Regions from separate parts of the Neobacillus sp. NPDC093127 genome, predicted to be linked through region 4. Evidence: predicted binding sites of a transcription regulator. Region 4 holds the regulator's gene; each other region holds the start of a gene.
What was found. Region 4 encodes Rex, which represses fermentation and respiration genes when NADH is low (regulators of the CRP and FNR family bind a similar motif). Its sites were predicted from a motif close to TTGTGAAATATTTCACAA; they were not measured.
Positions count from the first base shown of each region.

Region 1: a site for Rex is predicted at 6,098-6,115, ahead of ACIQCO_RS11830 (TorD/DmsD family molecular chaperone). Genes of this name have one in related genera too.
Region 2: a site for Rex is predicted at 3,716-3,733, ahead of ACIQCO_RS10410 (YwiC-like family protein). Genes of this name have one in related genera too.
Region 3: a site for Rex is predicted at 3,624-3,641, ahead of ACIQCO_RS07435 (DoxX family membrane protein). Genes of this name have one in related genera too.

Region 1 covers NZ_JBIVOP010000007.1:85,506-93,083, reverse strand. The annotation lists gene bcbE (bacillibactin exporter BcbE) at 1-1,094, shown strand, start outside; tRNA gene ACIQCO_RS11855 (tRNA-Gly) at 1,244-1,314, shown strand; tRNA gene ACIQCO_RS11850 (tRNA-Ser) at 1,328-1,416, shown strand; gene ACIQCO_RS11845 (4Fe-4S binding protein) at 1,462-2,358, opposite strand; gene ACIQCO_RS11840 (DMSO/selenate family reductase complex B subunit) at 2,428-3,024, opposite strand; gene ACIQCO_RS11835 (DMSO/selenate family reductase complex A subunit) at 3,021-5,420, opposite strand; gene ACIQCO_RS11830 (TorD/DmsD family molecular chaperone) at 5,399-6,082, opposite strand; gene ACIQCO_RS11825 (DUF6509 family protein) at 6,331-6,624, shown strand; gene ACIQCO_RS11820 (cold-shock protein) at 6,666-6,869, opposite strand; gene ku (non-homologous end joining protein Ku) at 7,279-7,578, opposite strand, start outside.
Region 2 covers NZ_JBIVOP010000006.1:90,811-98,388, forward strand. The annotation lists gene clpB (ATP-dependent chaperone ClpB) at 1-1,616, opposite strand, end outside; gene ACIQCO_RS10400 (YjzC family protein) at 1,743-1,922, opposite strand; gene ACIQCO_RS10405 (Crp/Fnr family transcriptional regulator) at 2,203-2,895, shown strand; gene ACIQCO_RS10410 (YwiC-like family protein) at 2,931-3,659, opposite strand; gene ACIQCO_RS10415 (spore germination protein) at 3,851-5,425, shown strand; gene ACIQCO_RS10420 (Ger(x)C family spore germination protein) at 5,428-6,630, shown strand; gene ACIQCO_RS10425 (hypothetical protein) at 6,630-6,860, shown strand; gene ACIQCO_RS10430 (GerAB/ArcD/ProY family transporter) at 6,885-7,578, shown strand, end outside.
Region 3 covers NZ_JBIVOP010000004.1:112,836-120,413, reverse strand. The annotation lists gene ACIQCO_RS07455 (ABC transporter permease) at 1-313, opposite strand, end outside; gene ACIQCO_RS07450 (ABC transporter ATP-binding protein) at 303-1,412, opposite strand; gene ACIQCO_RS07445 (MBL fold metallo-hydrolase) at 1,631-2,338, shown strand; gene ACIQCO_RS07440 (TetR/AcrR family transcriptional regulator) at 2,353-2,940, shown strand; gene ACIQCO_RS07435 (DoxX family membrane protein) at 3,034-3,543, opposite strand; gene ACIQCO_RS07430 (exonuclease domain-containing protein) at 3,789-4,397, shown strand; gene ACIQCO_RS07425 (citrate synthase/methylcitrate synthase) at 4,456-5,550, opposite strand; gene ACIQCO_RS07420 (LysR family transcriptional regulator) at 5,658-6,536, shown strand; gene ACIQCO_RS07415 (VOC family protein) at 6,632-7,057, opposite strand; gene ACIQCO_RS07410 (DinB family protein) at 7,317-7,578, opposite strand, start outside.
Region 4 covers NZ_JBIVOP010000022.1:1,330-8,907, reverse strand. The annotation lists gene ACIQCO_RS22940 (cytoplasmic protein) at 1-323, opposite strand, end outside; gene ACIQCO_RS22935 (polymer-forming cytoskeletal protein) at 339-1,061, opposite strand; gene ACIQCO_RS22930 (YhbD family protein) at 1,074-1,697, opposite strand; gene ACIQCO_RS22925 (redox-sensing transcriptional repressor Rex) at 1,812-2,465, opposite strand; gene moaC (cyclic pyranopterin monophosphate synthase MoaC) at 2,494-2,988, opposite strand; gene ACIQCO_RS22915 (ABC-F family ATP-binding cassette domain-containing protein) at 3,335-5,254, shown strand; gene tsaD (tRNA (adenosine(37)-N6)-threonylcarbamoyltransferase complex transferase subunit TsaD) at 5,597-6,622, opposite strand; gene rimI (ribosomal protein S18-alanine N-acetyltransferase) at 6,619-7,068, opposite strand; gene tsaB (tRNA (adenosine(37)-N6)-threonylcarbamoyltransferase complex dimerization subunit type 1 TsaB) at 7,081-7,578, opposite strand, start outside.

The DNA of each region.
Region 1 (7,578 bases), on a different contig from region 4:
AGAAATTAGATATTTCATCGTTACAAACTAGTATGATTATTACGGTTTATTCAGTTGTCGCGATTTTTTTAATCCCAATTGCCGGCTATTTATCAGACCATATCGGCAGGAAAAAGGTCATCATCCCAAGCCTCATCATTGCAGGAATTGGCGGACTTATTTCCGGCGGGGCTGCCTGGAAATTGGATAATGCTTATTGGGTAATCTTAGCGGGCCGAGCACTACAGGGAGTCGGCGCTGCCGGGGCATTTCCAATTGTGCTTCCATTAGTAGGGGATATGTTTAAAAATGAGGATGACGTTAGTGTTTGTTTGGGACTTATCGAAACATCTAATACGTTTGGAAAGGTCTTAAGCCCCATTTTCGGGGCATTTCTGGCGGGATTTATTTGGTTTTTACCTTTTCTTTCTTTTCCGGTCTTTTGTGCTGTTTCTGTTGTGATGATGATTTTTCTAGTTAAATCTCCAAAAAGTGCTCAAAAACCAGTTCCCTTTAGGGATTTCTTTAATGGTGTTAAAAAGACCTTTAGCGAGAAGGGTCGTTGGCTTTATGCCATCTTTTTTATTGGCGGCATCCTCATGCTCGTTCTATTCGGAATTCTGTTTTACCTTTCGGAAATCTTCGAAAAAGAATATGGAATAAAGGATATTAAAAAAGGTTTCTTTCTAGCGTTACCGCTTGGAGCACTTTGCCTTTCATCATTTATTGGCGGAAAGATCATTAAAAAAAATAAAGTATTAATGAAATGGTTAACGTTTGGCGGCATCCTGGCTGCGGCTCTTTCCATTGGGGCCTTATGGTTTTCCATTAAGTTATGGTATATGATCACAATGTTTTTAATCAGTGGTATCGGGATTGGTATTGGGCTTCCTTGTCTTGATACACTCATTACAGATGGGGTAGAAAAGAAGGAACGCGGAACCATCACATCGTTTTATGCATCCATGAGGTTTATCGGTGTCGCAGCAGGTCCTCCGATTATTGCAGTGCTAATGAAATTTTCAAATCAGTGGATTTTTATCGTCATGAGCAGTCTCAGCATCCTGGCAGCTATTGTCGCTCTATTTGCGATTAAACCAAAGGCAAAGGGCTAACACAACTAAATGCGGCCCTACCCTATTTTCCTGCTTCACGGTCGCTTTGATTTTTCTAGGTACATACTGGCTGCCCCTTAAAAAGCTAATTTTTATCTACCACATTCTTTAGTTTTATAGTATAATGATTATTGGATTAATTAGGTATTGCGGGTGTGGTTTAATGGTAGAATTTCAGCTTCCCAAGCTGACGGCGGGGGTTCGATTCCCCTCACCCGCTCTTTATTAAACTTGGAGAAGTACCCAAGTGGTTATAAGGGGGCGCACTCGAAATGCGCTAGGGCGGGCGACCGTCGCGTGAGTTCGAATCTCATCTTCTCCTTCATCCAATTAAAAAATAAAAAACGCCAGAGCTTTCTGGCGTTTTTTAGTATGGACTTAACCACTCGGGGTCCCTGTTTACACAAATATGACATTTCTCTTTTCCCTTCTTAAAGGAAGCATACACATGTCCGCAATCCTGGCATTTTTTTGTAAAAAAACTCTCAACCGTCACACTTTTTTCCTTTATTTCAGGCCTTATCCGGATGGCCTCTTCCGGACAAATATCTGTGCAGGCAGTACAATTCACACATTTTTCATGTTGAATCTGCAAAACAGAATCTTCTAAACGAAACACTTTTTGCTGGCAAAAGGAAAAACAAGCCTGGCAGAGTGTACATTTATTTTTATCCATTTCTACTGAGTAAAATTGAAGCTCTTGATAATACCTTGTAAGATTCCATTCATCTTCTTCCATCTGCCACGAAACAGGAGCCAAACTTCTAGCTAATTGTTTCCCCTCTTTTTGCAGTGAGGAAAACAAGGCTCTCCGCGATAGCTTCTCCTCCTTACTATTTCGCACAACTTCAATCGGTTTTTCACCTAAGAGCTTCAATATTCGATTTGTTTCATTTAGTGCAAAACCCCATTGTTCATTTAGTGGAATATCGGTTATCTGTATAGTGTTCATTCCTCTTTTTTTATAAATCAGCAATTCCTTTTCCGTTGGTGTATAGGCCTCACTAAAAATGAGACTGGTATGATCAAATTTTCTTGTACCCGGTAAGCCTTTCATTGTTGACAATGGACAGGCAATAATACAATCTCCACAGGAATTGCAGCGCTGTGAATCAATTACCACTGTTCTTTCATTGAATGAAATTGCTTCCAATTTACATGCCTGCGCACAAACAATGCAGGTGGACCTATAGTTTCTCTGCCTTGAACATTTTTCCGTTATTTTCACATCGGCATGCAGACTTTCTAACCAATTTAGAATCAAAGACATAGAATCACCTAGAAAATTCACTCGCAGCGCCGCTAAACACTTGGCGCTGCAACTGATTATTTTTTAAGAACTGGACAATTTCGCATCTTTATGGGGTGTAATGACAATATTGGGATGGGTAATTGAATTGCTTGGCATCCCTTTAATTTGGCTGACACTCCCATATTTTTCCCTCAGCTTTTCTACCGGTCCAAATTCAATTGCCCTCATTGGGCAGGTTGCTACACACACTGGTTCCTCGCCTTTTTCTTGAAGGTCGATACAAAAATCACATTTATTCGATTTAAACTTCTGTTTATTATATTGCGGGGCACCGTAAGGACATGCCTTAACGCAAAGCTGCGCTCCGGCACAAATTTCTTGATCAATGGTCACTACCCCATTTTCTTTATTCTTTATGATTGCTCCGGTTGGGCAGCTGGGAATACATCTTGGTTTTGTACAATGATTGCAGGCAATGGTGAAATAGAAAGCTTTTATGTTATTCACAAAACCGCTTGATGGCTGCTGGATAAAGGTACCTTCTTCATAGGTGTAAACCCGGCGAAAATTCAAACCGACGTCAAGATTATTTTTATCCTTACATGATACACTACAGGCTTTACAGCCAGTGCAAAGACTTTGATTCATATAAAATCCTAACTGTGCCAACTTCCTCACTCCTTAGCTTTTTTCACTTCAACAAGGTTTGTTAGTTGTGGAGTCGCTTTTGCAAGAGGTGTTGGCCGCTGTGATGTCAGCACATTCACCGAACCCCGTTGATCCTGTCCATCCGTATCTGGGGTATACCAGGCACCTTGGGGGATCCCCGCTACACCTGGAGTGATTCTTGGTGTCACCTTTACATCAATCAATAAACTGCCTCGCTCATTAAACACCTGCACACGGTCACCATTTTTTATTCCGCGCTTGTCTGCATCTTTAGGATTCAACCACATTTCTTGCTTTGCAGCTTCCTCCAGCCATTCTTGATTGTCATAGGTGGAATGACATCTCCGCTTATAATGCCAGCTGATAAGCTGTAATGGATATTGCGCCTTTAATGGGTCCTCTGGACCTTCCCACGATGATATATATTTGGCGATTGCTGGAATTTCGTCATGTTGATTCATATCCCACAAAGTCTTTGAAAATAATTCAATTTTTCCGGAAGGGGTTTCAAATCGGTTTTTCTCAAAGTCGTCAATTTGCTCTTTAAAACCTACAAGTGGGGCATCGTATTTAAAATGATGGACCCCCTTTTGACGGAAATCCTCAAAGGTTGGAAAGTTTGCATCCAGTTCTTTCCTTGTCCTCTCCACACTTTCCTTCACCAAGCCGAGGATGGTTCTGCCCTCTGTATACTTTTCTTTTACACCTAATTTATCTGCTACTTCTGCAAAGACATCATATTCATCACGGCATTCATAAAGCGGCTCAATTGTTTTTTCACCAAACACGACGTAATCCCCAAAACACCATGGAATCCCAATATCATAGCGTTCAAAGAACGTCGTTCCCGGTAATAGAATGTCGGCAAACTTAGCACTTGGCGTCATAAAAATATCACTGACAACAATAAATTCTACTTTACTTTCATCCTCAAGAAGTTTTCTTGTCTTATTAATATCCGCATGCTGGTTGATAAGCATATTTCCGGCCATGTTAAAAATTAATTTAATATTCGTATTTAATCGTTCTGTTCCTTCTAGTCCATCAGCTGCAGTCATTTCTGTTCCCATTTCGACTGCTTTTGTCCAAAGGAAACAGGGAATAGACGCTTTTACTGGATTGTCATAGGTAAATGGAAAGACGATATTCGAGCGATTCCAATAGCCAGTACCGGCAGCCCAGCCGCCAAGCTTGCCAACATTTCCTGTGAGGCAGGCTAACTGTGCACCACCGCGCATAATTTGTTCACCGTAGGCATGACGCTGTGGTCCCCAGCCTTGAATCAGAGCTGCGGGTTTTGTGTTTGCATACTCCCGGGCAATTTCGCGGATTTTATTAGCTGGTACCCGGCAAATTTTTTCAGCCCATTCCGGAGTTTTTGGGGTACCATCCTTTTCCCCCAGTAAATAGCTTTTCAACGACTCTACCTTCGCTATTCCATCAGGCATATGCTCACCATCAAAGCCAAGACAGTATTTATCTAGAAATGCTTGATCGTGCAGATTTTCGGTAATAATGACATATCCCATCGCATCCATCATCGCATTATCCGTTGTCGGCAGAATCGGAATCCACTCATCTGCGAATACGATAGCCGTATCTGTATAACGCGGATCAATGACAATTATTCTTGCGCCATTTTTCTTTGCCTGCATTAAATATTCACGGTATGGTGTCGAGAATATCATTTCAGAAGGATTTTGCCCCCACAAAATAATGTATTTGGAGTGTAAAAGCGAATCAAAGCTGCTGCCTGAATTGTTGGTTCCGTACGTAAAGGGTGTTGCTACATTACCTGCACCGGAACTATAGTCATTACGATAATTTAGAAAGCCGCCGGTAAGCGATAATAATTTCCTTACTGAAGCACTGCCGCCATGAAGTCCCCAGCATTGTCCCGAGGCATAGTTATCATACCTGGATTCTGGGCCGTATTTATCACCAATTCGCTTTACTTCAGATGCAATGGTTTCGATCGCCTCATCCCATGAAATCCGTTTAAATTTCCCTTCGCCCCGCTTGCCAACCCGTTTCATTGGGTATTTTAAACGGTCCGGATGGTAAAGCATCCGTCGGTAATTTCTTCCTCTGACACATGCCCTCAATGGCGGGGTAGACAAGTCACCGCTTTCTTGTGAGTCGGTACTGACCCGCACAACCACCCCATCCTTAACATGCGCCTTAATTACACAGCGCCCGCCGCAGTTATTCACGCTGCAGGTAGAAATAATTTTCTCATTGTCTTTCGTACTTACTGCCTTTGCCTCTTTATTCCGTTCAACGAGCATCTTTGTGCCGATTCCTCCAGCAATCACAGGTAAACTGATTGCCCCTGACCATTTCAAAAATGTGCGTCGCTGCATTTTATTGGCTAAAATATTCGTTAATGGATGATTTTCAGACATAATTGTAAACCCTCCCTTACTTCCACTAATGATTCCAGATCAAAGCTCAAAAAATATTTAAGCAGCATCGCTGCTCCCAAATATAATTGACTACTTGTATTTTCAATAACTTTTTCACAAAAGTATGGGATCCAAATCCCTAAATGTTCTTCTAGGAAGCTAATCTGGGTCGCAAGCAGTTTCTCTATCCTGTCGTCCTTCGTTTCTTGCAAACATAAATCAGAAAGGTAGATCATAAATTCCAGTTCAAGTAGCAGGTGGTCATCAGGCTCATTATTTTCTTTGCAATATTGGAGACCAAATTGATGGTATACTTTCCTAATTTGATAGGTCCATTCTTCAAACAAGAGTTTTTCGCTGCTCCTGTAGTATGATTCCCACGGAGGTGCGGCTAAAGGGCCAGGTCCAATGAAGAGCCTTTGGAACTCTTGTTGCTCCCTCTTAATTTGCTCAACATTAAGGTGTTTGAAAAAGCGATCAAGGATTTTTCCGCCGTCATGGAATTCCCTTAATTCTTTGAACGTTTCATCTCTTTTAATTTCAAATAATGAATCTATATTTCCTGGCACTGAAAATAATAAATGTAAAAGTTGATAAAAATTTTTTCTCTCTACCAAATACGGCTGTAATTGAATATGTAATGGGTCTGTCGTCGCAGTCATTTCACCTTCTCCTTCTTGTGAAATATTTCACATGTTTATTTGTTATTTTTTCACCTGCGCTTAATTTCATTATTAATTACAACATAATATTACCGCATTCTCCCATAATTGTTATCGCTTTTGTGCATTTATTCACATTATCTTCAAATTAGGATTGCCAATTTAGCCATAAAGCGATTTAATTAGTTTTAATTTTTCTTGTAACACAAAAAGAGTGTATAATAAGACGATGAAATAATATGTAAAGGATGATCCGTTTGATTATTACTAGCTATTTAGTTGATAAACTAGAAGATCCATTTGGTTTATTATCAGGTGACCGTTATGAGTTTTTCCTTGATCTTGATGTAGATGTCGAAGATGAACTCTATTCTGATAAAGGGGTTGGATTAAAAATAATTTTTGTAAGCGATGAGAAGGGACAAAGACTTTCCCAGTACCATTTTTTTGAAAGGGAAACTGAAAAAGTGTTAGACTTTGCACTTGAAGTGGATGAGGAAGAGTTAGTCCTGCAGTTTTGTAAGGATCATTTGGAAGAATAAAAAAAGCAGGGGACAAATATCCTCCTGCTTTTCCCATACACCTACATAAAATTTTTACTATGATTATGAATCACTTGAAGTTCTTTTGTTGATTCACTCATTTCGCTTTTGCAAATTGGACATAGGGGCACATCGCTGCTTTTAAAATTGTCACGAATCCAGCATTTACAATTCTCTGAATTACATACCCAAATTTTAGTTTCTTCTAGTTTGATTTCTTCATCATTTTTTCTGCCAAACGCCAAAACTTATCACCCCTTGTACTTAGTTATGACTGTTTTTAAACACTCCGTTTGTTAGCTATGACGCTATTTTTCTAGCAAACTCATAACTATATATAGATAAAAAGGTAATGCTTATCCATGTGCATCACCTTTCTAATCCAAGAAAAAAATTGTTCACTTAAAGTTAATCTTAATTAAATTAACAAAAAAGACGCACTGGCACGTTTGGGTAATAGCTTCACCCACATTCCCGTGCAGTTACGACTACTTAAACCAATAAATAATTAGCGAACTTTAAAGCCTAACTCTATTTTATCGCAATCCCAGCTTTTAGTCAAATCCATTTCTAAAACTAGGAAATTTTGAAAATATTTTGTATCACGCCAAAATAAAACCGATTCAACCGTTTCGAATCGGCTTATTTTTTTCCTTAGGCTTCTTTCTTTATTTTTGCTGCTGCCTTCTTTCTTGGTGCTGCAGCTTTTTTTGGTTTTGTGCGGTCAATCGATGCCTGTAAAGCGGCCATTAAATCGGTAACATTTGACGGTGCTTCCTTTGTTGCTGCAGTTACTGTTTCTTTTCCATTGCGTCTCGATTCAATCAGTTCAAGCAGTGCTGTCCTATACTCATCAGTATATTTTTCCGGTTCGAACTCCGAAGTCAATTGGTCAATAAGCAGGATAGCCGTGTCCAGTTCTTTCTTGGTCACTTTGTTTTCTGCCGGAACATT
Region 2 (7,578 bases), on a different contig from region 4:
TCTTTCCCGGTCACCTCTTCGCGAAGTAACCGCTCCCCCTTTCTTGCCTCCGCTTCCAATTCCTTAAGTTCCTTTTCCGCTAATGGAATTTGTCCATGGCGAAGTTCTGCTGCCCTATTTAAATCATATTTATCCTCAGCCAACTGAAGCTCTCTGCGTAATTTTTCAAGTTTTTCCCGTTTGTCCTGTAATTTCTGAATGCTTTGTTTCTCCTGCAGCCATTTCGCCTTCATTAAATCCATTTGCTCTTTTAAATCAGCTAGTTCCTTTAACAGAACTTCAAGCCTTAGTTTACTTCCTTCATCACTTTCTTTTCTTAAGGCTGCCTCTTCGATTTCAAGCTGCATGACCCTGCGTGTCACTTCATCTAATTCGGTTGGCATTGAGTCAATTTCGGTACGAATCATTGCACAGGCTTCATCAACAAGGTCAATAGCTTTATCCGGTAAAAATCGGTCCGTAATATAACGGTCCGAAAGAGTTGCTGCAGCAACCAAGGCATGATCATGAATTTTCACCCCATGGTGTACCTCATACCGTTCCTTTAATCCTCGTAAAATGGAAATGGTGTCTTCAACATTCGGTTCTTGGACAAGTACCTGCTGAAATCTTCGCTCAAGTGCGGGGTCCTTTTCAATATATTTTCGATGCTCATCAAGTGTGGTCGCCCCAATACAATGAAGCTCTCCGCGGGCAAGCATTGGTTTTAACATATTGCCGGCATCCATGGCTCCTTCGGTCTTACCTGCCCCTACAATCGTATGAATTTCATCAATGAACAGCAATATTTGCCCTTCACTTTTTTTGATTTCATTTAGGACTGCTTTCAGTCTTTCTTCAAACTCGCCCCTGAATTTCGCTCCGGCAATAAGCGCGCTCATATCAAGTGAAAAAATCGTTTTATCCTTCAAACCTTCAGGAACATCCTTTCTGACAATCCGCTCAGCAAGACCTTCTACAATCGCTGTTTTCCCTACTCCAGGTTCACCAATTAGGACAGGATTGTTCTTTGTCTTCCTCGATAAAATTCGAATAACATTGCGGATTTCTGTGTCCCTTCCAATGACCGGATCCATTTTTCCGGCCTTTACCTCGGCAACGAGGTCCCTGCCGTATTTCTTTAAAGCATCATAACCAGCTTCCGGATTTTGTGATGTCACTCGTTGATTCCCCCTTATTTCCTTTATCGCTTTTAATATTTCTTCCGCTGTTTTCCCAAAGGCATTTACAATCTTCCACATCTCGGTATCGTTTGCAAATGAAGCAGCCAAGAGGATATGCTCAACAGAGATAAACTCATCGGAAAACTTTGATGCAAATTCCTCAGCACTTACCAGTAGTTTTTGCAGCTTCGCCGTGATATAAAGTTTCCCTTGCTGGGCTCCGCCTCCTGTAACTTGAGGTTTCTTAGTCAATGATTCCAGAAGGCTGCTTTTAATTTTTTCGGCAGGCAAACCGGCCCTTTCAAGAATGGCAGCAATAAGGCTGTCCTCCTGCTCCATTAACGCCAAAAGTAAGTGAGGTTCATCAACCTCTTGATGACTTTTCTTAACTGCTATTGACTGCGCATCCATTAAGCCTTGTTGTAATCGTTCAGTCATTCGGTTTAAGTCCATATTGTCACACTCCTCATTTGACCTTTTCTGACCTATTGTCATTATTATAAAACAATCCATTGCTGGAGTAAAATTTTGCAACAGAAAAAGCCACCCGCTTGGATGACTTTTTCTTTTACCTTTTATTTATGGCTTGCGCTGATATGTCCAAACCCGGTTATCATTCGATGTCTCAGGAAATGGATCCCCTGCTTTTAGCTTTATTTGTTTGGGATTGAGTACATTGCTCCCCGTTTCCCCCTCTTCAATATAAATGCCGTTATTTGGTGCTTTTTTCCCGGATTTAAACTGGCGGTTTTGGCCCATTTTTTTCCCTCCTTTTCATCTACTCTCTATTATCTCCTTTTCGAGTGTTGTCATTATAGGAATTTCTTTCAAATTTCTACAAACATCGACGTTATTTCCTGAGAAATATTAAAAATGTGTTTGACTTTTGACGATTATATGAACTTATTCCACATTTATTGCTAAATATTCCTGGTTAACAATATAATTATAGTAATATCTTACAAACCCGATCATGACTGTCATTTTTTTAAAAATCAAATTTGCGATTAATTTCGCACCTTTAAAGGTGGTTATGAGCATGCAGTCAGTTAAAGAATTACCGGTAACATTTTCCCATTTATTTGATACGGTGCACCATGTCAGAAAAATTAAAAAAGGCACTTTTCTTTTTCAGGAAGGTTCTTTTGCCGATGAATTGTATATAGTCCAAAGCGGGATACTTCAAATTAGCAAAATTATTCCTGACGGAAGAGAGCTTACATTAAGAATGTGCTCTAGTGGTGATTTTGTCGGTGAATTAAATTTATTCTCCCCTGCTTCCAGGTATTTATTAAGCGCACGGGTTGTTGAAAGTGGTGAAGTAGCCGTCATTATGAAGGATACTCTGGAAGAAAAACTTTCGCAAAATCTTTCACTTTCCTTTGAATTTATAAAATGGATGAGTCTGCAGTATCGGAAAACGCAAACCAAATTTCGTGACTTGGTTCTTCATGGCAAAAAAGGCGCCTTGTATTCCACACTGATTCGAATCAGCAATAGCTATGGTATTAAAACCAATAAAGGGATATTGATTGGTTTACCGTTAACCAATCAAGAATTGGCTAACTTCTGCGGCACCTCCCGTGAAGTAGTAAACCGCCTGCTGAGCGACCTTAGAAAAACTGGCACGATCTCAATAGATAAGGGCACAATTACAATTCATGATTTAGGGTATTTAAAAAGGGACATCGATTGCGAGGATTGTCCAACCGAAATATGTAAGGTTGATTAACAATTTCTACGAAAAAAAGCCGGTATCGGCTTTTTTTATTTTTGTAAAAATATTTGGATAGCAATGATGATGAAGAACAAACCTGAGTTTATGATTTCGTAAATGCCAATTTGTTTTGGTGATAACTTCTTTCCGTAAAAAAGAATCGCTCTAAGCAAGCTCGGGATAAAGGCGAGAGCTGCAATCCAAAACCCGCCTATGAACCAAGCAAGAATGAGCACAAAATGGTATGACCATGAAATCCATTTGAACTTTGCATTTTTCTTTTCCCTAATCATTGATTTCACATAAAAGGTACAGCCAATAAAAAATAATACTGAAGTAGTAAAGGTAAAAATAATCGCTGTTGCGGTCATACTGCCTTGCGTTAAATAATTGCTTGCCAAACCGGCAATCGAAAAAGCGAAGATAGCGCTAATATCATTCATAAAGGCACGGTCTTGATTTTTGGAGGTATAATACGCATTTATCATAAAAAACGGCATCATCAAAAGTCCAAAATAAAAAAGGCTTGGTCTTGCTGCTAATGGGATGCCTAAAAGCAATAATGCCGGTACGATATAAATAAGCGTCCACTTTGTATAAAACGGGATTCTTTTCTTCTTAAATAAGAGGAGCATAGGATAAGTTGCTAAGTACAATAAGAGCCAGCCTATAAAAAACGGAATATGCTGCCATAAATAGCCCCCATTGATGACCCCAAGCCAAAAAGGGATGATCAGCATTGCCCAAGCACCATGTTGTTTAGGTAAAAATAACTTCATCTCTTTCACTCCTTTTTCTTATCTGCCTTTAATATAAGGTAGCGAAGCAGAAAAAAAAGTGAAACATATCACATAATGACACCTACAATTGTGAAGAAATTTCATCTCTTTTTTATAGTCATCTGCAAAAACTCATAATCCCGCCTTTTTTGGAAAGAATAACCTTGATTATTAATAAGGGGATCCTGCTGATGAATTTTTTAAAACATAAAAAAAATAAAGGATACCGTTTTCCAAGCCAGCAAATAACAGAAACACTATCTAAATTACCCCTCATTCTGCTAAATCTGGATTTGAATCAAAATATCGAAATACTAAAATCAGCTTATACCGATTGCTCCGATGTCGTATTTCGTGAATTTACCATCGGTTCTCGGACAAAAGCTGCTCTCATTTATATCGATGGACTTTCAAATACTCAGGAAATTGATCAACAGGTGCTCATGCCGCTCGTACAGTTGGAAAGCTTTGATCCAGAAACAACGATTGAAAATGTAAGTAAGAAACTAGCTGTTTCTGATGTAAAGGTAATCAACACCATTACTGATGTTATTAAACAAATTTCAATTGGAAACCCTGTGATTCTTATTAACAATAAAATAAAAGGAATTTCTATAGGTTTACCAAAGTGGGAGAAACGGGGAATCGAGGATCCGGTGGCCGAATCCGTTATTCGCGGTCCGAGGGAAGGTTTTGTTGAAACAATAAGAGTAAATACTTCCCTTTTACGTAGAAAAATTCGCCATCCCGCCTTAAAAATGAAACAAATTACAATCGGTAAGTTCACAGAAACGCAAGTAATCATTGCTTATATTGAAGGGATCGCAAGCAACACCTTAATCAAAGAAGTAACAAATCGGTTAGAACGAATTGAAATCGATGGTATTTTGGAAAGCGGGTATATAGAGGAAATGATTGAGGATGACCCTTTTTCTCCTTTTCCGCAAGTATTATCAACAGAACGGCCGGATATTGCGGCCTCCAGCCTTTTAGAAGGACGGGTTGTCATATTGATTGATGGAACTCCCTTCACCCTTATTGCTCCATGTACGTTCGCAAGTTTGTTACAAGCACCAGAAGATTACTACAACCGATTTTTAATAAGTACATTCATCCGTTGGCTGCGTTATTTATTCTTTTTTATTGCATTGCTCGCTCCATCAGCTTATGTTGCAATTCTTACGTACCACCAAGAAATGGTCCCAGCATCTCTCCTCTTAACCATTGCCCAAAGCCGTGAGCAAATTCCATTCCCGGCATTGATTGAAGCATTCATTATGGAAATCACATTTGAGGCATTGCGCGAAGCGGGTATAAGACTGCCGAAACAAGTAGGTGCTGCAGTTAGTATCGTTGGTGCACTTGTCATCGGACAAGCCGCAACCACGGCTGGTCTTGTTTCATCGGCGATGGTAATGGTGGTGGCGATTACGGGTGTCGCCTCGTTTTTACTACCAAGATATGCTGCAGGAATTTCGATTCGGATGCTGCGCTTTCCGATCATGATATTATCCGGAATATTAGGTTTATTAGGGGTTATGCTTGGGATTATCGCTATTGTCGTACATCTTTGCACCATCCGTTCTTTCGGTGTTCCGTATTTAGATTCAATTGCCCCACTTAAGATTCACAATTTAAAGGATGTACTCATTCGCGCCCCTTGGTGGGCAATGAACACACGTCCCGAATCCGTGACTACTGAATTAGGAAACCTGCATCGGCAGCCTCATGGTCAGAAACCCAGTCCAAGTAAAGGTGGTGATTAATGATGGACCCTTTCAGACGGAGGAAGAATAACTATATTTCCCTAGTCCTTCTTCTTTGCCTGATAATACCTGTGCTTGCCGGATGCTGGGATCGTGCAGAGGTAAATGACTTAGCAATCATTTTGGCAACTGGTGTTGATGTAAGTAAAAAGGAGGAGATTGAACTATCCGTCCAAGTATTTATCCCAAAACCGGTAGAGGGCGGACAACAAGAAGGGGTGTCAAGCGGAAATAATAGTAGTCAAACCTTAGTCAGATCAGCCCAAGGAGTAACCATCGCTGATGCGATGTCTAGGCTCCAAGAGAAGCTTACAAGGCGGATTTTCTGGGGACAAAACGAGGTACTAATTATTGGTGAGAAATTAGCTAAAAAAGGAATTGGGGATCAAATTGATTTTTGGATGGGGCATACGGAGCCTCGCGAACGTGCTGATGTTTTTGTTTCTATGGACTCTGCAAAGGAAGTTTTGGAGTCGATGCCTGAGTTGGAGCGGGACTCTGCTAAACAGCTGCGCAAATTGGTCGACACACAAATAGGTGTAAAAGTAACTGTAAAAGATTTGTCGGAAATGTTATCCGGGGATGCAGGTGCAGCCGTTATTCCTTGGGTTGCAAAAATGTCACCGTCCAATTTGGGAGTTAATAAGGGGAAGAACATTCCATTCATTCAAGGGGCAGCCGTATTGAGAGGAGATAAGATGGTCGGGAGATTGAGCGATAAAGAAACTAGAGGGATTCTTTGGCCGAGAAATGAGGCGAAATCAGGTATTATTACGATTTCTTTAAAAGACGACGAGGGCTTTGTGTCATTAAATTTGTTAAGAAGCCATAACAAGTTGATTCCGAAGATTTCAAACGGAAATTGGAGTATCAAGGTTAAGACAAATACAGATCTAGAAGTTATTCAAAATACGACAAATCTTAATTTGTTAAATCTAAAGTCAACAAAAAAAGTAAAACGTATGGTTGTACAAGTAATTGAGAAAAGAGAGAGATTGGCTTTATCAAAAGCACAGAAAAAAATGAATGCTGATATATTTGGCTTTGCAGAAGCGTTCCAACGGGATTATCCAGGTACATGGAAAAGGAAGAAAAACGAATGGAGCGAAATATTCCAAAAAGTAGACGTTACATTCGAAACAAAGGTAAATATTAGAAGAACGGGTTTATCCAATGAAAAAGCAAAAAAAGGTGGGAGAGAATAATGAAGTGGGGAGGTATATTGGGAATAACGGCTCTATTGATGCTAATCTTTTTATATGAATGGCCGAAACTGAAGAAAAATATACGGAAAGTGCAGGTAGTGTTTATTACATTAATCACGATTGGATGGATGCTTGCTATTTTACTCGTTTTATTCCCTAACATGCCTGGACCAAGCCAATTAATTGACTTTATCTTCAAACCAATCGGAAGATATTGGGAAATTAGTTAGTATCTTATAAAGGACTGAAGCAAAATGATTGAAAAAGGGAAAATTTCCCCCTTCCAAATGGCACTAATTATGTACGCGGTCGTTGTTGCCACGGCCATTCTTTATATTCCATTTATTACTGCACAACAGGCAAAACGTGATCTATGGCTTTCTCCCATTTGGGCTGCTTTAAGCGGTTTTTTGATTGTTTTGATTATTACTAAACTTTATAGACTTTACCCGAAGAAGACCCTTGTCGAATATAGTGAACTCATTCTTGGTCGTACCTTTGGGAAAATCATCGGATTCATCTTCTTGTTCTTCCTATTATATGATACGGCCATAGCTTTTAGGGAGTATGGGGAATTCGTCGAAAGTGCCTTTTTGCATAAAACTCCATTAGTTGTTGTTACAGGAGGCATTGCACTAACTTGTGCTTTTGCTGTCCACGGGGGCATTGAAGTATTAGGAAGGTGTGCAATTATTTTCTTGCCCATTGTCTTGGTTCTTTACTTAATAATCTATTTATTCCTAATTCCCGACCTAAACGTAAAAAATATTTTTCCAATCATGGAGTATGGCTGGATACCATCTATTAAAGGTTCCCTTGCACCACATGCTTGGTTAAGTCAATTTTCATTATTGTCATTCCTGCTTCCTTTTTTATCGGACGAAACGAAAGGGATGAAATGGAGTATATTGTCTGTAACTTTGAGTGTCATGACAATGGTATATATCA
Region 3 (7,578 bases), on a different contig from region 4:
ATAAATTTATCCACGACGGGACAATAATTAATAACAGCCATAATTGTTTATGCCTGGTTTTTGTAAGTAAATATGCTGTTGGGTAGGAAATCAACAGTGAAATAGCTGTAATCAAAAACGCATACCAAAACGAACTGAGCGTCATTTTTAAGTAAACGGGTGTGAAAAACTTTTGATAATTGACGAACGAAAAATTCCCCTCAATATCAAAGAAAGAATAGTAAAGAACAAGTAAAATCGGCACAATCACAAATAGAAGTATCCACAGCAGATAAGGAATCCGGTAAAGACCGCTGGTTCGTTTATTCTCCATGGCGGTCCACATCAGCATAGGTTTCTAAACGGCGGTCGAATTCTTCCTCTGTTTCACCATGACGCATAACATGAATCGCCTCTGGGTCAAAGTAAAGCCCGATTTCATTGCCAACGGCCGCCTTTTTCGTGGAATGGACAAGCCATTCATTTCCATCCTTATCGTAGCAGCTGATTTCATAATGAACACCCCGGAACAGCTGGGAATCAACGCGGACCTGGAGCTTGCCCCGTTCTAACGTTGTGATTTCCAAATCCTCGGGACGGATAATAATTTCAACAGCTTCGTTCACGTTAAAACCTTTGTCGACACATTCAAACTCTTTGCCGACAAATTCCACTCGAAAATCTTGCAGCATTTTTCCATCAACAATATTCGATTCACCAATAAAGTCCGCAACAAAACGGTTAATCGGTTCATCATAAATATCAGTTGGTGTGCCGCTTTGCTGGATTTTCCCTTTATCGATGACAAAAATTTCATCGGACATCGCGAGCGCTTCCTCTTGATCGTGAGTGACGAAGATAAAGGTAATCCCCAGACGGCGCTGAAGCTCACGGAGTTCATATTGCATCTCGGTCCGCAGCTTTAAATCGAGAGCGGAAAGCGGCTCATCAAGAAGGATGACTTCCGGTTCGTTGACAATTGCCCGAGCGATGGCGACACGCTGACGCTGACCGCCGGACATTTCGCGGATTTCCCGGTTTTCATAGCCATTAAGGTTTACGAAGCTGAGCGCTTCCTTTACCTTCCGCTCTATTTCTGCATTCTTCATTTTTTTGATGCGTAATCCGAAGGCCACATTTTCAAAGACATTTAAATGTGGAAAAAGGGCGTAATCTTGAAAAACCGTATTTACCTGGCGCTTATTGGCCGGGATATTATTGATTTTTTTTTCGTTAAAATAAATTTCTCCCTTGGTGGGCTCGATAAATCCAGCGATTAACCTTAGAATCGTTGTCTTGCCGCATCCAGAGGGGCCAAGAAGGGTATAAAATTTTCCGCGTTCAATTTCAAAGCTTACATCGTCAAGAACTGGCGGATCGTTATCATATTGCTTGGTAACATTGTTAAATTGAATAATAGCAGCGTTTGTCATGGAAGCCACCTCCGTCTAAAAAAGTAAAGTTCTCTTTATTGATTCGGGAACAATTATACAGGATGTGACTAAAAATTCAATATTTGTTTATTATTTAACAACTCGCATAAGAAATTCATTTTAAAAATAATAGTAAAAAGGTGGAAAAAATAATTGATTTAACTAATTATGTTAGTTATAATAAAACTAACATAATTAGTTAAAGGGGGATGATTATTATGAGAATGATTAAAAATGGTTTTTTATATCAAGTGACATTCATGGCGAGTGTTTTTCCGGTAAATTGCTATTTGGTAGAAGAAGGGGACGGGTTAACCTTGATTGATGCTGCACTTGGTTTTTGTACAAAGGGGATTATGAAGGCCGCTGAAACAATCGGCAAGCCGATTACTAAAATTGTGTTGACACATGCACATGAGGACCACGTCGGTGCATTAGATTCGATAAAGGACTTGCTGCCTGAGGTACCGGTTTATATTTCAGTTCGAGACCACAGATTAATGAATGACGACCGTTCTCTAGATCCACACGAGGAGCAAACGCCGATAAAAGGCGGTGTTCCGAAAAAATTAAAAACGCGAGCGAATGTATTATTGAAAGAAGGGGACCTGATTGGCTCTTTGACAGCAATCGAAACGCCGGGACATACACCGGGTTCGATGTCGTTTTTCGATTTGAGGACGAGGGCATTGATTGCTGGTGATGCCTTCCAGACAAGAGGCGGAATTGCGGTGGCGGGAGATATAAAGCTATGGTTCCCGTTCCCGGCTTTTGGTACATGGAGTAAGAAGACGGCGCTAGTGAGTGCAAAGAAACTAGTGGGCTATGAACCAAAGCTTCTTGCAGTTGGGCATGGAGAAATGGTCGATAATCCTGTGAAAGTTATCGAACATGCGATTGAAAATTTAGAACGGAAAATAGGATAAAGGAGTAGCTAAGAATGTCACCTAGACCAAAGATTGGACTCGATTTAAAGACAATACTAGAAGCAGCGGGGGGACTAGCGGATCAACAAGGTATTCAAGAGGTTTCACTGGCGAATCTTGCTAAAAAATTAGGGATTCGCCCTCCTTCTTTATATAACCATTTTGACGGTTTGCCAGGGCTGAGGAAAAAGCTGGCGATTTATGGAATTGATAAGCTTCACGCGGTTATGGCTGACGCAGCCATTGGGGTGTCAGGCACCGAAGCCGTACTAGCGGTTAGTCAAGCCTATGTCAATTTTGCCCGGGAGCATCCAGGAGTTTATGAGGCGACCTTGCTCGCACCGGATCCAGAGGATGTTGATGTGCTGCAGGCAGGGGCAAAAATCGTAGAGTTGTCCGTCCGTATTTTGCAGGCTTATCATTTAGAGGGTGCTAGTGCTTTACACGCTGTCCGGGGATTGCGCAGCATTCTACATGGATTTTCTTCGTTGGAGCAAAGGGGCGGCTTTAAGATGGCACTGGATTTAGATGAGAGCTTGATGATCATTATTAAGGCGTTTCTTGCTGGATTTGCTGGTGATTCTCTAACAACCCCCGAATGAAATTACACCCGATGTGCCTAAATTTCAATATTGTTTTATTTCAAAAAAACAGCCTCTCTTCTCGTGATGAAAAGTAGGCTGTGTATTGATTTGCTATGCAGTTTGTTTGACCTTCTTGTTACCTTTAAATGCTGTGTTGCGGATGAATGGGATTACCCAGCGGTCAAGACCGATGCGGCCAGCGTTAAAGCCAGCGAACAGAATAATCGCACCGATGAAAAGGTCTGTTGGAATATGAGATACTGTTCCGGCTAGGAAGAACGCGAAGTTCATTACAAGACCGAAGAACATTGCTGCTGTTGTTAAGCAGCCAAGAATAAGGCCAAGTCCGATTAAGAATTCTCCAAGTGGAACGATTGTATTAAAAATATCTACGTTTGGTAAAGCGAAATGCTTTAAGAAATCAACATACCAGCCATAAACCATGGCGCCATCAGGACCTTTAACAGGATTAGCAATTACTGCTTTTAAATATCCAGATGCATCAAATCCGCCTGTCAGTTTGTGGAACCCAGCTGTTAACCAAGAATAACCGATATATAAGCGAAGAACTGTCAAAATTCCAGCCGCAACTTTGTTTTCTCTTAACCAATTGACTACCATGTGAAACACTCCTTAGTAATTAAGTTTTATATATTAAGTACACTGTTAATATAACAAATAAATTTTAAAAATAGGGAAGTTTGCTCAATAGTTCACATATCTGTAAAAATGATTTGAACAATTTGTTACAAGCAGGTGTTGGAAACTAAGACTATTTGGTTATCAATAGGAATATTTAGGAGATGCATTAGTTGGGTAAGCTTTGTTATAATAATAGAAAACTTAAGTATTAAGGAATGATGATGGTGCGTAGCATAGAAAAATATGGTTTGCTATTGGACGTGGAAACGACCGGATTGGGTCCTACTAAGGATGAAGTGATTGAACTGGCTTTAAAGTTATTTACCTATCGATCCGATTCTGGGGAAATCATCGAAATAATTGAGGAAGATTCCTTTTTACGGGAGCCGCTATCAAACTCAGCTCGAAATAATTATGACCAAGCATATAGAGTACACGGAATCCCTTACGAGTTGGTAAGAGGAAAAAGCTTTCATGATGGTAAAGTAAAAACCTATTTTCATCGCGCGGACACGGTGTTTGCACACAACGCTTCTTTTGATCGCAGCTTTCTTTATCACATGTATCCCGAGGTTAACGATTTAAAATGGTATTGCACGATGAGAAATATCCCTTGGAAAAACTATGGGTTCCCGAATGGTAAGCTCTTGACTCTCTTACAAGCACACAATATCACAAATTACCAAACACATAGAGCACTGGATGATATTACATACTTAATGGAACTGCTTAAAAAAACAAGTCAGAACGGGAACCTCTATCTTCAAGAAGTACTTGAAAAAGGACCAATGAGAAAATATCAGCCAGCATCTTCACGAACAAAAATGGGATAAAAACCTACCCCAACGCCAAAAACTGCGTTGGGGTTAGTTAGAGTGCCTGACACCATAACTACAATTCATTGTAGGTCCCAATATATTTAGATTGTGGTCGATAGATGGTGTTGTTTTCTGTTTGTTCAAGGACGTGTGCCGTCCATCCAACCATTCTGCTTGCAGTAAAGGTTGGAGTGAAAAGTTCCGCATCCATATTGATTGCTTTCATGATGGCCGCAGCATAAAACTCTACATTTGTATAAAGCAATCGACCGGGCTTCAGCTCCGCTAATAACTTAACAGCCGTTTTCTCTACTGTCATCGCTAGGTCAAGCCACTCATTCTTACCAACCAGCTCCATTAATTTTGCCTTTAGAGCTACTGCTCGCGGGTCATGTGTTTTATACACCCTGTGTCCAAACCCCATTAATTTTTCCCCGCGCAAAACCTTTTCTCTAATTACCGTTTCCGCATCTCCAACCATAGCAATTTCATCCAGAAGTTCGATGACTCCTGAAGGCGCCCCGCCATGAAGCGGACCTTTCATTGTTCCGACTGCTGATGTAATTGCCGAAACTAAATCTGATTCAGTGGATGCTGTAACCCTGGCAGAAAAAGTAGAGGCGTTCATTCCATGCTCTAAGGTTAGGATCATATAGGTTTCGAGTGCCTCGATATGGGCAGCTAAAGGCATGTTACCATTTAGCATATACAAGTAATTTTCAACAAAGTCTAAATCGCTTCGAGGTGGATAATAACTTTGCCCCTCTAAAAATCTTTTTCGATAGGCGATAATTGTAGGGACTAAAGCGGTTACCCGGATAGCCTGTGAAACACTAGGTTTCCACCCATAATCTGACTGAGCGCCTACTGCGGAAATAGCAGTTCTAATAACACTCATTAAATCCATGGCGGGTGGGAGTTGGTCGATGATTCCCTTTACATATTCGGGTAACTCACGATTAGATTTCAACTCGCCTTTTAGCGCGCTTAACTGTGCCTCAGTAGCTAAGTGGCCAAACCAAAGAAGATAGGCTGCTTCCTCAAAAGAAAATCTTTTCGTAATCTCACGTATTTCATACCCTCGATAAAATAACCGGCCATTTTCCCCATCAATATGACTGATTAATGTTTCCGCCGCAACAATTCCTTTCAACCCTCTTTGAATCATAAAAATCGCTCCCTTCCTTATTTAGTGTTATTTTATAGGAAAACAACAATTAGGAATATTGAATATTTTAGAAGCGATTAATTAAAATTTTTAATAAGGAGCGAAATATGGAATTTCAATGGATAAACACCTTTATTACGGCTGCTGATTGTGGCAATTTTCGCAGAACAGCAGAGCTCCTATATATTTCACAGCCATCCGTAACGGTTCATATTAAACAACTGGAAAAAGAAGTAGGGACTCAATTGTTCCATCGCGAAGGGAAAAAAATAAAACTGACAGAGGAGGGGAAAAGATATTTAGTTCATGCGAAGAGATTGCTGGAGGTTTATCAACATGGTCTTGAGGATTTATCTTCCTTTAGTCAAGGATACACAAGGAAATTATCACTTGGTATCTCACCCCTTATCGCAGATACCATCTTACCCTACGTTCTAAAGAGCTATACAAAGCAGTACCCAGAAGTGGAGATTTCAGTCAAAATAATTGAATCCGTTGATATTGAGCAGGCGGTCTTAAAGGAGGAGATAGATCTAGGGCTGTCTTGCTTAAACAGTAATCATCCAAGTTTGAATAGTGAGCTTTTATATAAAGATAAAGTCATATTGGTTGCCACGCATGATGGAAGGGATGCTGAATCAGCTCCCCCTTTAGATGAAGAGGAAGTATTAACAACCAACTATCTATTAACCCACAATCATCCTGGTTATTGGGAGCATCTTTGCAGAGTAGTGAAAATTAAATATCCAAGTATAAGAATGATGAAGGTTTCACAAGTCCATATTACGAAAAGGTTTATTGTTGAGGGGTTGGGGGTATCATTCCTACCGACATCAACGGTCAGGAGAGAATTATTAGAAGGAAGATTACTAGAGGTCGATTGTCATTCAATCCCAATGCCCGAAGCTAACACTTATGCCGTAATGAAATATGATCATTCCAAGCAAAAAGAATTTTTAAATTTTATATCAAACTATAGATTGTAGATTTTGATTCCAATTTGTGAAGGTACTTGTCTAGAAAAAGAAAAACGGCTCTGTCGCAATCGATGCGAACAGACCCGTTTTGTTTTGATAAAAATCTATTGTCGGCCTTCCGTGAAAATCTGAAAGGTTATTCCGAACTTGTCTGTTACACTGCCGTAAGCTGGGCTAAAGAAAGTTTCTTGCAGTGGCATGCCCACTTGACCGCCATCCTTTAACGCATCAAAAAACTTATGAGCCATTGCAGCATCGTCAGTTGTAATACAGATCGTGACTTGTGTTCCGCTTTGATGTGGCTGGCCAGGGAATGTATCAGAAAACATTAACTCTGTTTCACCCACTTTTATTGTCGCGTGACTCACACGGTCTTTTGCTTCTGCAGGTAGAGGAAATTCCGGGTTTTCCGGCATTTCTCCGAAAGATTGAAGAAAAAGAACCTCAGCATTCAATGCTTCTTTGTAAAAATGAATTGCTTCCTTAGCATTTCCGTCCATCACTAAATAGGGAATTAATCGTACCGTCATTAAAAATCAGCTCCTTGAGTTTTTTGTATCGATAGGTTGATAGCCAGGCATTAGAAAGTTGTCAATGAATGCAGCCCACTACACATTATTACCGATATTTCCATTATAAAACATAGAACTAACGTTCGCAAGTTTGAATTCTTGCTAAACCGAAAAAACGCAGGTGTCCACCCCAGGCGGACATTTGTCCACGAGTGGTGCCTGACACCATATAAATGACATCATTTGACTAACACCATTTGCACTGCAATCAAATGGTTTATTTAAATGCAGGCAGGTATCTTTCATGAATGATTTTCAGGTGGTGGATGGCATGGCCTGCAATGATGTAGGCGATAGCTCGGGTGGTGATTTCGGTTTCGTTGGCAAGACCCTTTCTGGCCCATGCATTTTCCGACATATTCTGAATTAACGTGATCGTGGCATTTCGTGTTGCTGCAAAGTCCTCGAGGATATTTTTATTTGGAAGATGATCGAACTGAGCCCCCGCAATAAAATCGTTCTCGTCAAATCCTGCCAAG
Region 4 (7,578 bases):
GCTTCATCTCCACTAAGTCTTTCGCCGACTTCCAACATTCCGAGAATCTTTACTTTTTTCAATTGGGCACGGGTTCCAACCTTCATCGTCCCCATGACAAGCGCTTGGCCAGCCTCCACATTCCCTTTAAAATCTGCCTCCCCTATGATTTTCACGGAGTCAGCAGTAACATTTTCGACCGCTTCACTCGTTCCATAGACATGAAAGAAGGAACATTCAACATCATTCACAATTGTCCCCTCTCCTCTAATGCTGATTTTATCGTAATGGCCGCCTGGATAACTTCCTGAACCATTAATAATTAGATTTCCACTTTTCTCCATCAACTTCTCCCCCTATTAAGCCTTTTTTGACTCACCAACAACGGCATTTTTATCCTGCGAAAATTCTTCTGTGTATTCGACTACGCCAATGTGACAATTAGCCCCAATCTTGACCTGATTGCCTCGGACCACTTTTGCGATCGTATTTTCAAGTTCAATGATGTCCCCTTCAACTAAGTCCGTTTCCAGCTGCGTTTTAAGAAAAGGCTTGAATAACGTGCCGATGAACGACCCTTTTTGTTGTTTTACGGTGATTGACTGTCCGCCAATTTCTTTTGCCTTACATTCTCCGTATATCTCAATATCTACTTGATCGGCATTTAACAATCCGCCAATCGTAAAGCGACATTTTCCTGTAAAAATTTCAGCTTCACAATCTTCACCCACCGCTAAAATCCCATGAAGGTTTATTTCCTCACATTTCACTTTGCCGCCAACAGAGGCTTTACCTGAAACCTGTAAATGTTTTGAATATAGGTTTTTCTCAATTTTTGCTGTTCCTTCAACTGTAACCTGTTCGCTATCGATGGTTCCTTTAAAACTCGCATTCCCACTTACTTTCGCTGTATTTGCTAGCACATCGCCTTTAACCGTTCCTGAACCATTGCATTCAAAGTCACTGCACTCCAAATTGCTGTTAACCGTTCCACGTCCATTCAAGGTAACCAGCTGGAATTTTCCGCCATTAGATGCCCCAATCCCATTAATGATCAAATCTCCTCTATTTTTTAATTCCATTGCCATTCTCCTTTATAATAATTTCGACTTAATCTCTTCCATACATGTCATCAGTGACAGCAACACTACCATTTTGGTTCCCGGTTCTAAATAAACGGCTTCTGCATTTATTAATAATAGACACGAAGATACTCCAAGCTTTCGGGTAATCACCAATTCACAGCTTTTTTGCTTGATAAGCGGTGCATGATTCTTTAATACTTGTAAGACCATTTTCCCTTCATCCAAATTAATTTCACCTGACTGAAGCAGCTTTTCTAACACATAAACTTCAAGAATTCTTGGAAAGTTAAATGTAAAACCGCTCTGATCATTCTCTAGGTAAAAATTCATCACTGCAGCAGAAACAATGTTACGTTTGATTAATTCATCCTTTTCCAATTGCAAATCACTAATATTCGGAGAAAACATATCGGCCAGTGCATCTAACGAAAGATTTTCCTTCATTGTTTGGATTTTATCGATTCTTTCTAAAATTTTTTCTTTTGGAAAAAAGGTTTCCTGACCGGTAAACGTCGACTTTCGAATAAACCATTCTTCAGGAATCAAATCCTTTCGTTTCCATCTATATAGCTGCCCGTACGAAATCCCTGCAAGATCTAATAAGTCCTTCTTAGAAATTAACTCCTCGCTCATTTTTGAAAACCCCTTTCTGTTTTATAATGTAACATAACACTGTTACGCAAGTAAAGTAAAAAAATAAAAAAGGGCCATTCACGAGATGATGCTCGCAAAAAAGCCCTTTTACCATTATTCTTCTATCTCGACAGTTGGATAGTGCTTTAAAAAATATATCAGTGATTGCAGTTCTACTGCTAAATCGATATGATGGACCCGAATGGACGGAGGGACATTTAATCGTGCCGGTGTAAAATTTAATATCCCTCTCACATCAGCCTTCACAAGTCGATCGGTAATCTGCTGAGCGACCGGCGCAGGAACGGTAAGAATCGCTACCGATATATTTTCATTGGCAAGGACGGTCTCCAATTCATCGAGATGGTAGACCGGTACCTCACGAATCATCGTTCCCATTTTATTCGGATCGACATCAAAGGCAAATTCTATTTTTGTGTTATTGTTTTTTAAAAAATTATAGTTTAAAAAGGCGGTACCAAGATTACCGACCCCAATTAAGGCCACCTTTGTTAGTTCATCTTGATCTAAGGTTTTGCGGAAGAAGGTTAATAAGTAATTAACGTTATAGCCGTAGCCCTTTTTCCCCAAAGCCCCGAAATAGGAAAAATCCCTGCGAATGGTTGCCGAGTCCACTTTCACTGCTTCGCTCAGTTCTGCAGAAGAAACCCTTTGTTTACCGGAAGAATGAAGGTTTTTTAAAAATCGATAGTAGAGGGGCAGCCGTTTTGCTGTCGCCTGTGGTATTTTCATTGTTTCATTACCCATAATCTCCCACACCCCTTGGATGATTTAGTTAAATTTTATCGGTTCGTTTATAATCCCCGTTTTTACCGCCCGTTTTTTCGACTAAATACGTCGGTCCGATTACCATGCCCTTGTCCACTGCTTTACACATATCATAAACGGTTAAGGCACAAGCTGAAGCTGCTGTTAACGCTTCCATTTCCACACCCGTGTTCCCTTTTGTTTTTACCGCTGCCGCAATATGTAGGTGATAGTTGTCTAGGTGGTCCGCTTCCCATGAGAAAGAAATATTCACACCTGTAAGCGGAATCGGATGACACATCGGAATCAAATCCCATGTTTTTTTCGCCGCCATTACCGCAGCAACCTGGGCAACAGCTAACACATCGCCCTTTTTCATTTCATTATTGGTTATCTTTTCATAAATCTCTTTACTTACAGTTATGCTGGAATGGGCAAGAGCGGTCCGTGCTGTTTCTGGTTTATCGCTGACATCGACCATTTTCGCCCTGCCTTCTTCATTAAAATGTGTAAAATCTGCCATATAAATAATCCTCCTCTCAAATCATACACTATTTTTCCGGTAATGTGTGTGAAACTTTGAACTAGTTGAGACATTTTTTTTCGTTGAAAGATACCCGCTCTTCAAGCCCTTTATTGCCGACACTCTAGTAATACGGTACACTATTTGTATGGAAAAGGGGCGGAGCGCCGCAAAAATTTATCAGATTATCAGATTTAGGTGAAAAAAAATTTTTTGTTACTTTGAATAGATGAAGCTTAGCTTTGCTCACACCGCCTTTATTGGCAGGAATGATTCTCTGAATAAGTTTCCATAGTAAATGATGGTGTGGAACGCCATATTGGTTTTGTATAAGAGGTGAATGAAAATGATTTTACTGCAGGTCAATCAACTACAAAAATATTATGGTGCTGACCTTATTTTATCGAATATTAAGCTGGAATTACAAACGCGAGACCGCGTGGCACTTGTTGGCCGCAATGGTGCAGGCAAATCGACGCTATTAAAGATCATTGCCGGTCACTTGTCACATGATGGCGGGGATATTATTAAGCCAAAAGAAGTGACTATCGGTTATTTAGCGCAAAATACCGGATTAGAATCGAATTTGTCCATTTGGGAAGAAATGTTGACCGTCTTCGAACCGCTTCAAATGATGGAAAAATCGCTGCGCAGGCTTGAAGAACAGATGGCGGACCCCAATGTGTTTGAATACAATGAAAGATATGAACGAGTTCTTAAAGAATATGACCAGCTTCAGGTGAAATTTAAGGAGACTGGCGGGTATCAATACGAAGCAGATATTCGCTCCGTGCTCCATGGGTTAAATTTCCACGAAAGCGCGCTTGCGATTTCAAGTTTAAGCGGCGGACAGAAAACCCGTCTTGCTTTAGGAAAATTACTATTAACTAAACCTGATATCTTAATTTTGGACGAGCCTACCAATCATCTCGACATCGAAACTCTTTCCTGGCTTGAGCAATACTTACAGAGTTATGATGGCGCCATTTTGATTGTCTCTCATGACCGTTATTTTTTAGATAAAGTAGTCACTCAAGTTTACGAAGTATCGCGCAAACAAATCGCGCGGTTTACGGGCAACTATAGTTCTTACCTTGACCAAAAAGCGGCCAATTATGAGCGTGAAATGAAGCTTTATGAAAAACAGCAGCAGGAGGTTGCGGATCTCCAGGACTTTATCCAGAAGAACTTAGCACGGGCCTCGACGACTAAACGAGCGCAAAGCCGCCGGAAAAAACTTGAGAAAATGGAGATAATCGACCGACCATTAGGCGGTGAAAAGTCCGCTTCGTTCTCATTTGAAATCGAGAGACAAAGCGGAAATGATGTTTTGGCTGTGGATTCGCTTGCCGTTGGTTACGGCAATGAAAAGATTTCTGAGGACATCAGCTTTCGTGCCTATAAAGGCGAAAGTATTGCCCTTGTCGGACCAAATGGAATCGGCAAATCTACGCTGCTAAAAACAATTATTAAAAGACTGCCTGCGCTTGCCGGAACGATTCAATATGGAACAAACCTTACGATTGGGTATTACGACCAGGAACAAGCCGAGTTAACCTCCAATAAACGAGTGTTGAATGAACTCTGGGATGATTACCCGTTAAAAAATGAAAAGGAAATCCGGACGGTCCTCGGGAATTTCCTATTTTCCGGCGATGATGTGCTGAAAATAGTCTCAACCTTAAGCGGCGGTGAAAAGGCCCGGCTTGCACTTGCTAAACTGATGCTTGAGAAAGCAAATGTGTTAATTCTAGACGAACCTACTAACCATTTAGACCTTGATAGCAAAGAGGTACTGGAGAATGCCTTAATCGATTATCCAGGCACCATTTTGTTTGTCTCACATGATCGCTATTTCATTAACCGGATTGCGACAAAGGTACTGGAACTGAGCGTGAATGGAAGCAGCGAATATCTTGGGGATTATGATTATTATTTAGAAAAAAAACTGGAGCAAAAAGAACTTGAAGCACTGGCGCTGGAAGCTCTAGCTACAAAGGCAGCCGATTCCGCAACCTACGATAAAAATAGTTATCAACAGGATAAGGAAAGTAAAAAGCTTGAACGGCAGCGTAAAAGAAAATTGGATGAAATTGAGCAGCAAATCGAAGTGCTTGAAGAACAAATTAGCGATTACGAGCAGCAATTATGCGCACCAGAGATCTTTCAAGACCACGAGAAAGTGTTGGAAATCAATCTAAAAAGCGAAAAGGCGAAGACCGAGCTCGAGCAATTAATGGAGGAATGGGCGGAGTTAGCGGAATAATGGTTGAAACCGGGCTGGATGCCCGGTTTTTTGCTGTTGTAAAAATTTTATTAACAAATTTTAATGAGATATTAACAAATTTTTAAGAAACCCTTCGCTTTTCCACAACTTTATTCACACTTTAAACAGAATAATTTCGGGAGGTTTTTATACTTTTCCACATTATCCACAATAAGCAACGTTTTTATCCACATTACCCACATAATCCACAGGCTTATCCACATTTATTACTTTTCCTATCTTTTTTATAAAATCTTATCCACAAAGGAAGTAAATGGTGTTACTGATTGTGTCCGCACGCCCTTTTCCATAAAAAAAACTCTTCTTATTCAGAAGAGTTGGCTAATCATTATAGATTTCAATATCCAGTCCGGGATTCGCATTTAGGGAAAGCCCTGCCCTGATCCCTTTTTCAAACATCACACTTCCGGCAGCGGCAATCATCGCAGCATTATCGGTACACAAGGATAATGGCGGAATCACCAATTCTACCTTGTCATGATCAGCGAACGCCTTTTCTAATGCCGCCCTGAGGCCTTTATTGGCAGCCACACCACCAGCGACTAATACTTGGTTCACACCATACTCAGCTACCGCTCTTTCGGTCTTCTTAACTAATACCTCAATCACACTTGCTTGAAAGCTGGCGGCAAGGTCCTCAGGTGCTATCGATTCGCCGCGCTGCTCGGCATTGTGAACGGTATTAATGACAGCTGACTTTAAACCGCTAAAACTAAAATCATAAGAGCCTTCCTCTAACCATGCTCGAGGTAAATCAATCGTCGGGCTTCCCTCCTGTGCCAAACGATCAATATGCGGGCCGCCTGGATATGGCATATTCAAGGTCCTTGCCACCTTGTCATAGGCCTCTCCTGCTGCATCATCCCTCGTTTCACCGATCACTTCGAAATGGCCGTGCTCTTTCATATAAACAAGCTCGGTATGCCCCCCTGAGACAACTAGTGCTATCAGCGGAAACTTCAACTCCGTTATCAGCCTGTTCGCGTAAATATGCCCGGCAATATGATGAACCGGAACTAGTGGTTTGTTATGAGCAAAGGCTAACGCTTTGGCAGCATTTACTCCTATTAAAAGGGCACCAACCAATCCCGGTCCTTCAGTAACAGCTATAGCATCAAGCTCAGCAAAGGTTAGCTTCGCTTGATTTAATGCTTCTTCAATGACAATTGTTATTTGTTCTACATGATGGCGTGAAGCAATTTCAGGCACTACCCCGCCAAAACGTTTATGGCTCTCAATTTGTGATGCCACTACATTAGCCGCAATTTCACGGCCATTTTTAATAATTGCGACTGCTGTTTCATCGCAACTTGTTTCAATTCCTAATATCCACTGGTCTCTATTCATAAATTCACCCACATGACTAACCCATCTTCCTGGTTATCCGCATAATAATTTTTCCTAATCCCGCCATTTTGGAAGCCTAGTTTACGATAAAGGGATTGCGCTCTATGATTGGTTACCCTTACTTCAAGGGTCATGGTTCTTGCCCCCTTCGCTTTGGCAACGGTCATAAGTTTTACCATTAAGGCTTCCCCAAGCCTTCTTCCTCTATATTCCGGCAAAATGGCCACATTCGTTACGTGAGCCTCATCAATGACAAGCCACGTTCCACAATAACCGATGATTTTGTTATCTTCCTCCAAAACGATATAGACAGCAAACTTGTTATTGTACAATTCATTATAAAATGCCTCTCGGCTCCAAGGCGTAGTAAATGAGGCATGCTCCACTTCTACTATCTGATCTATATCCTCTTCCCTCATATAACGAAACACGTAAGAATCTACCATTTCTCTCTTATCCTATCCATTTGAAATTTTCCCTTTTGCCTCTAACCACTTTGCTTCCGCTTCAGCTAAACGAATATAATTCGGAACAAAGGAATGTATATCTTCCCCTTGTTTATCACTGCCTAACAATGCAAGTTCCGCCGGACGAGGGTTATGTTCCGTGATACCAGCAAAAGTTGCTTTCGACCCGAGCAGCTCTTCAATTTTTGCCCGGTGGATTTGCAAGTCATTCCCGACAAATAAAATGGGCTTAGTCGCTTCAGCTAATTTTGCTGCCCAGTCGACTAAAAGTATCAACTGATCCGGCTCTTCATTTACAAGCTTTCCATTTGCAAATTGATAAAGGCCAGTATAAACTTGCCCCCTTCTTGCATCAAATAAAGGAGATATATAGCCATCAAAGTATCTTCCCGTTCCAGCTGCTAAAATTTCTAGACTCGAAATCCCAACAAGCGGAATTTGTAATGTCCAAGCCAATGTTTTGGCAATCGTGACACCAATTCTAACTCC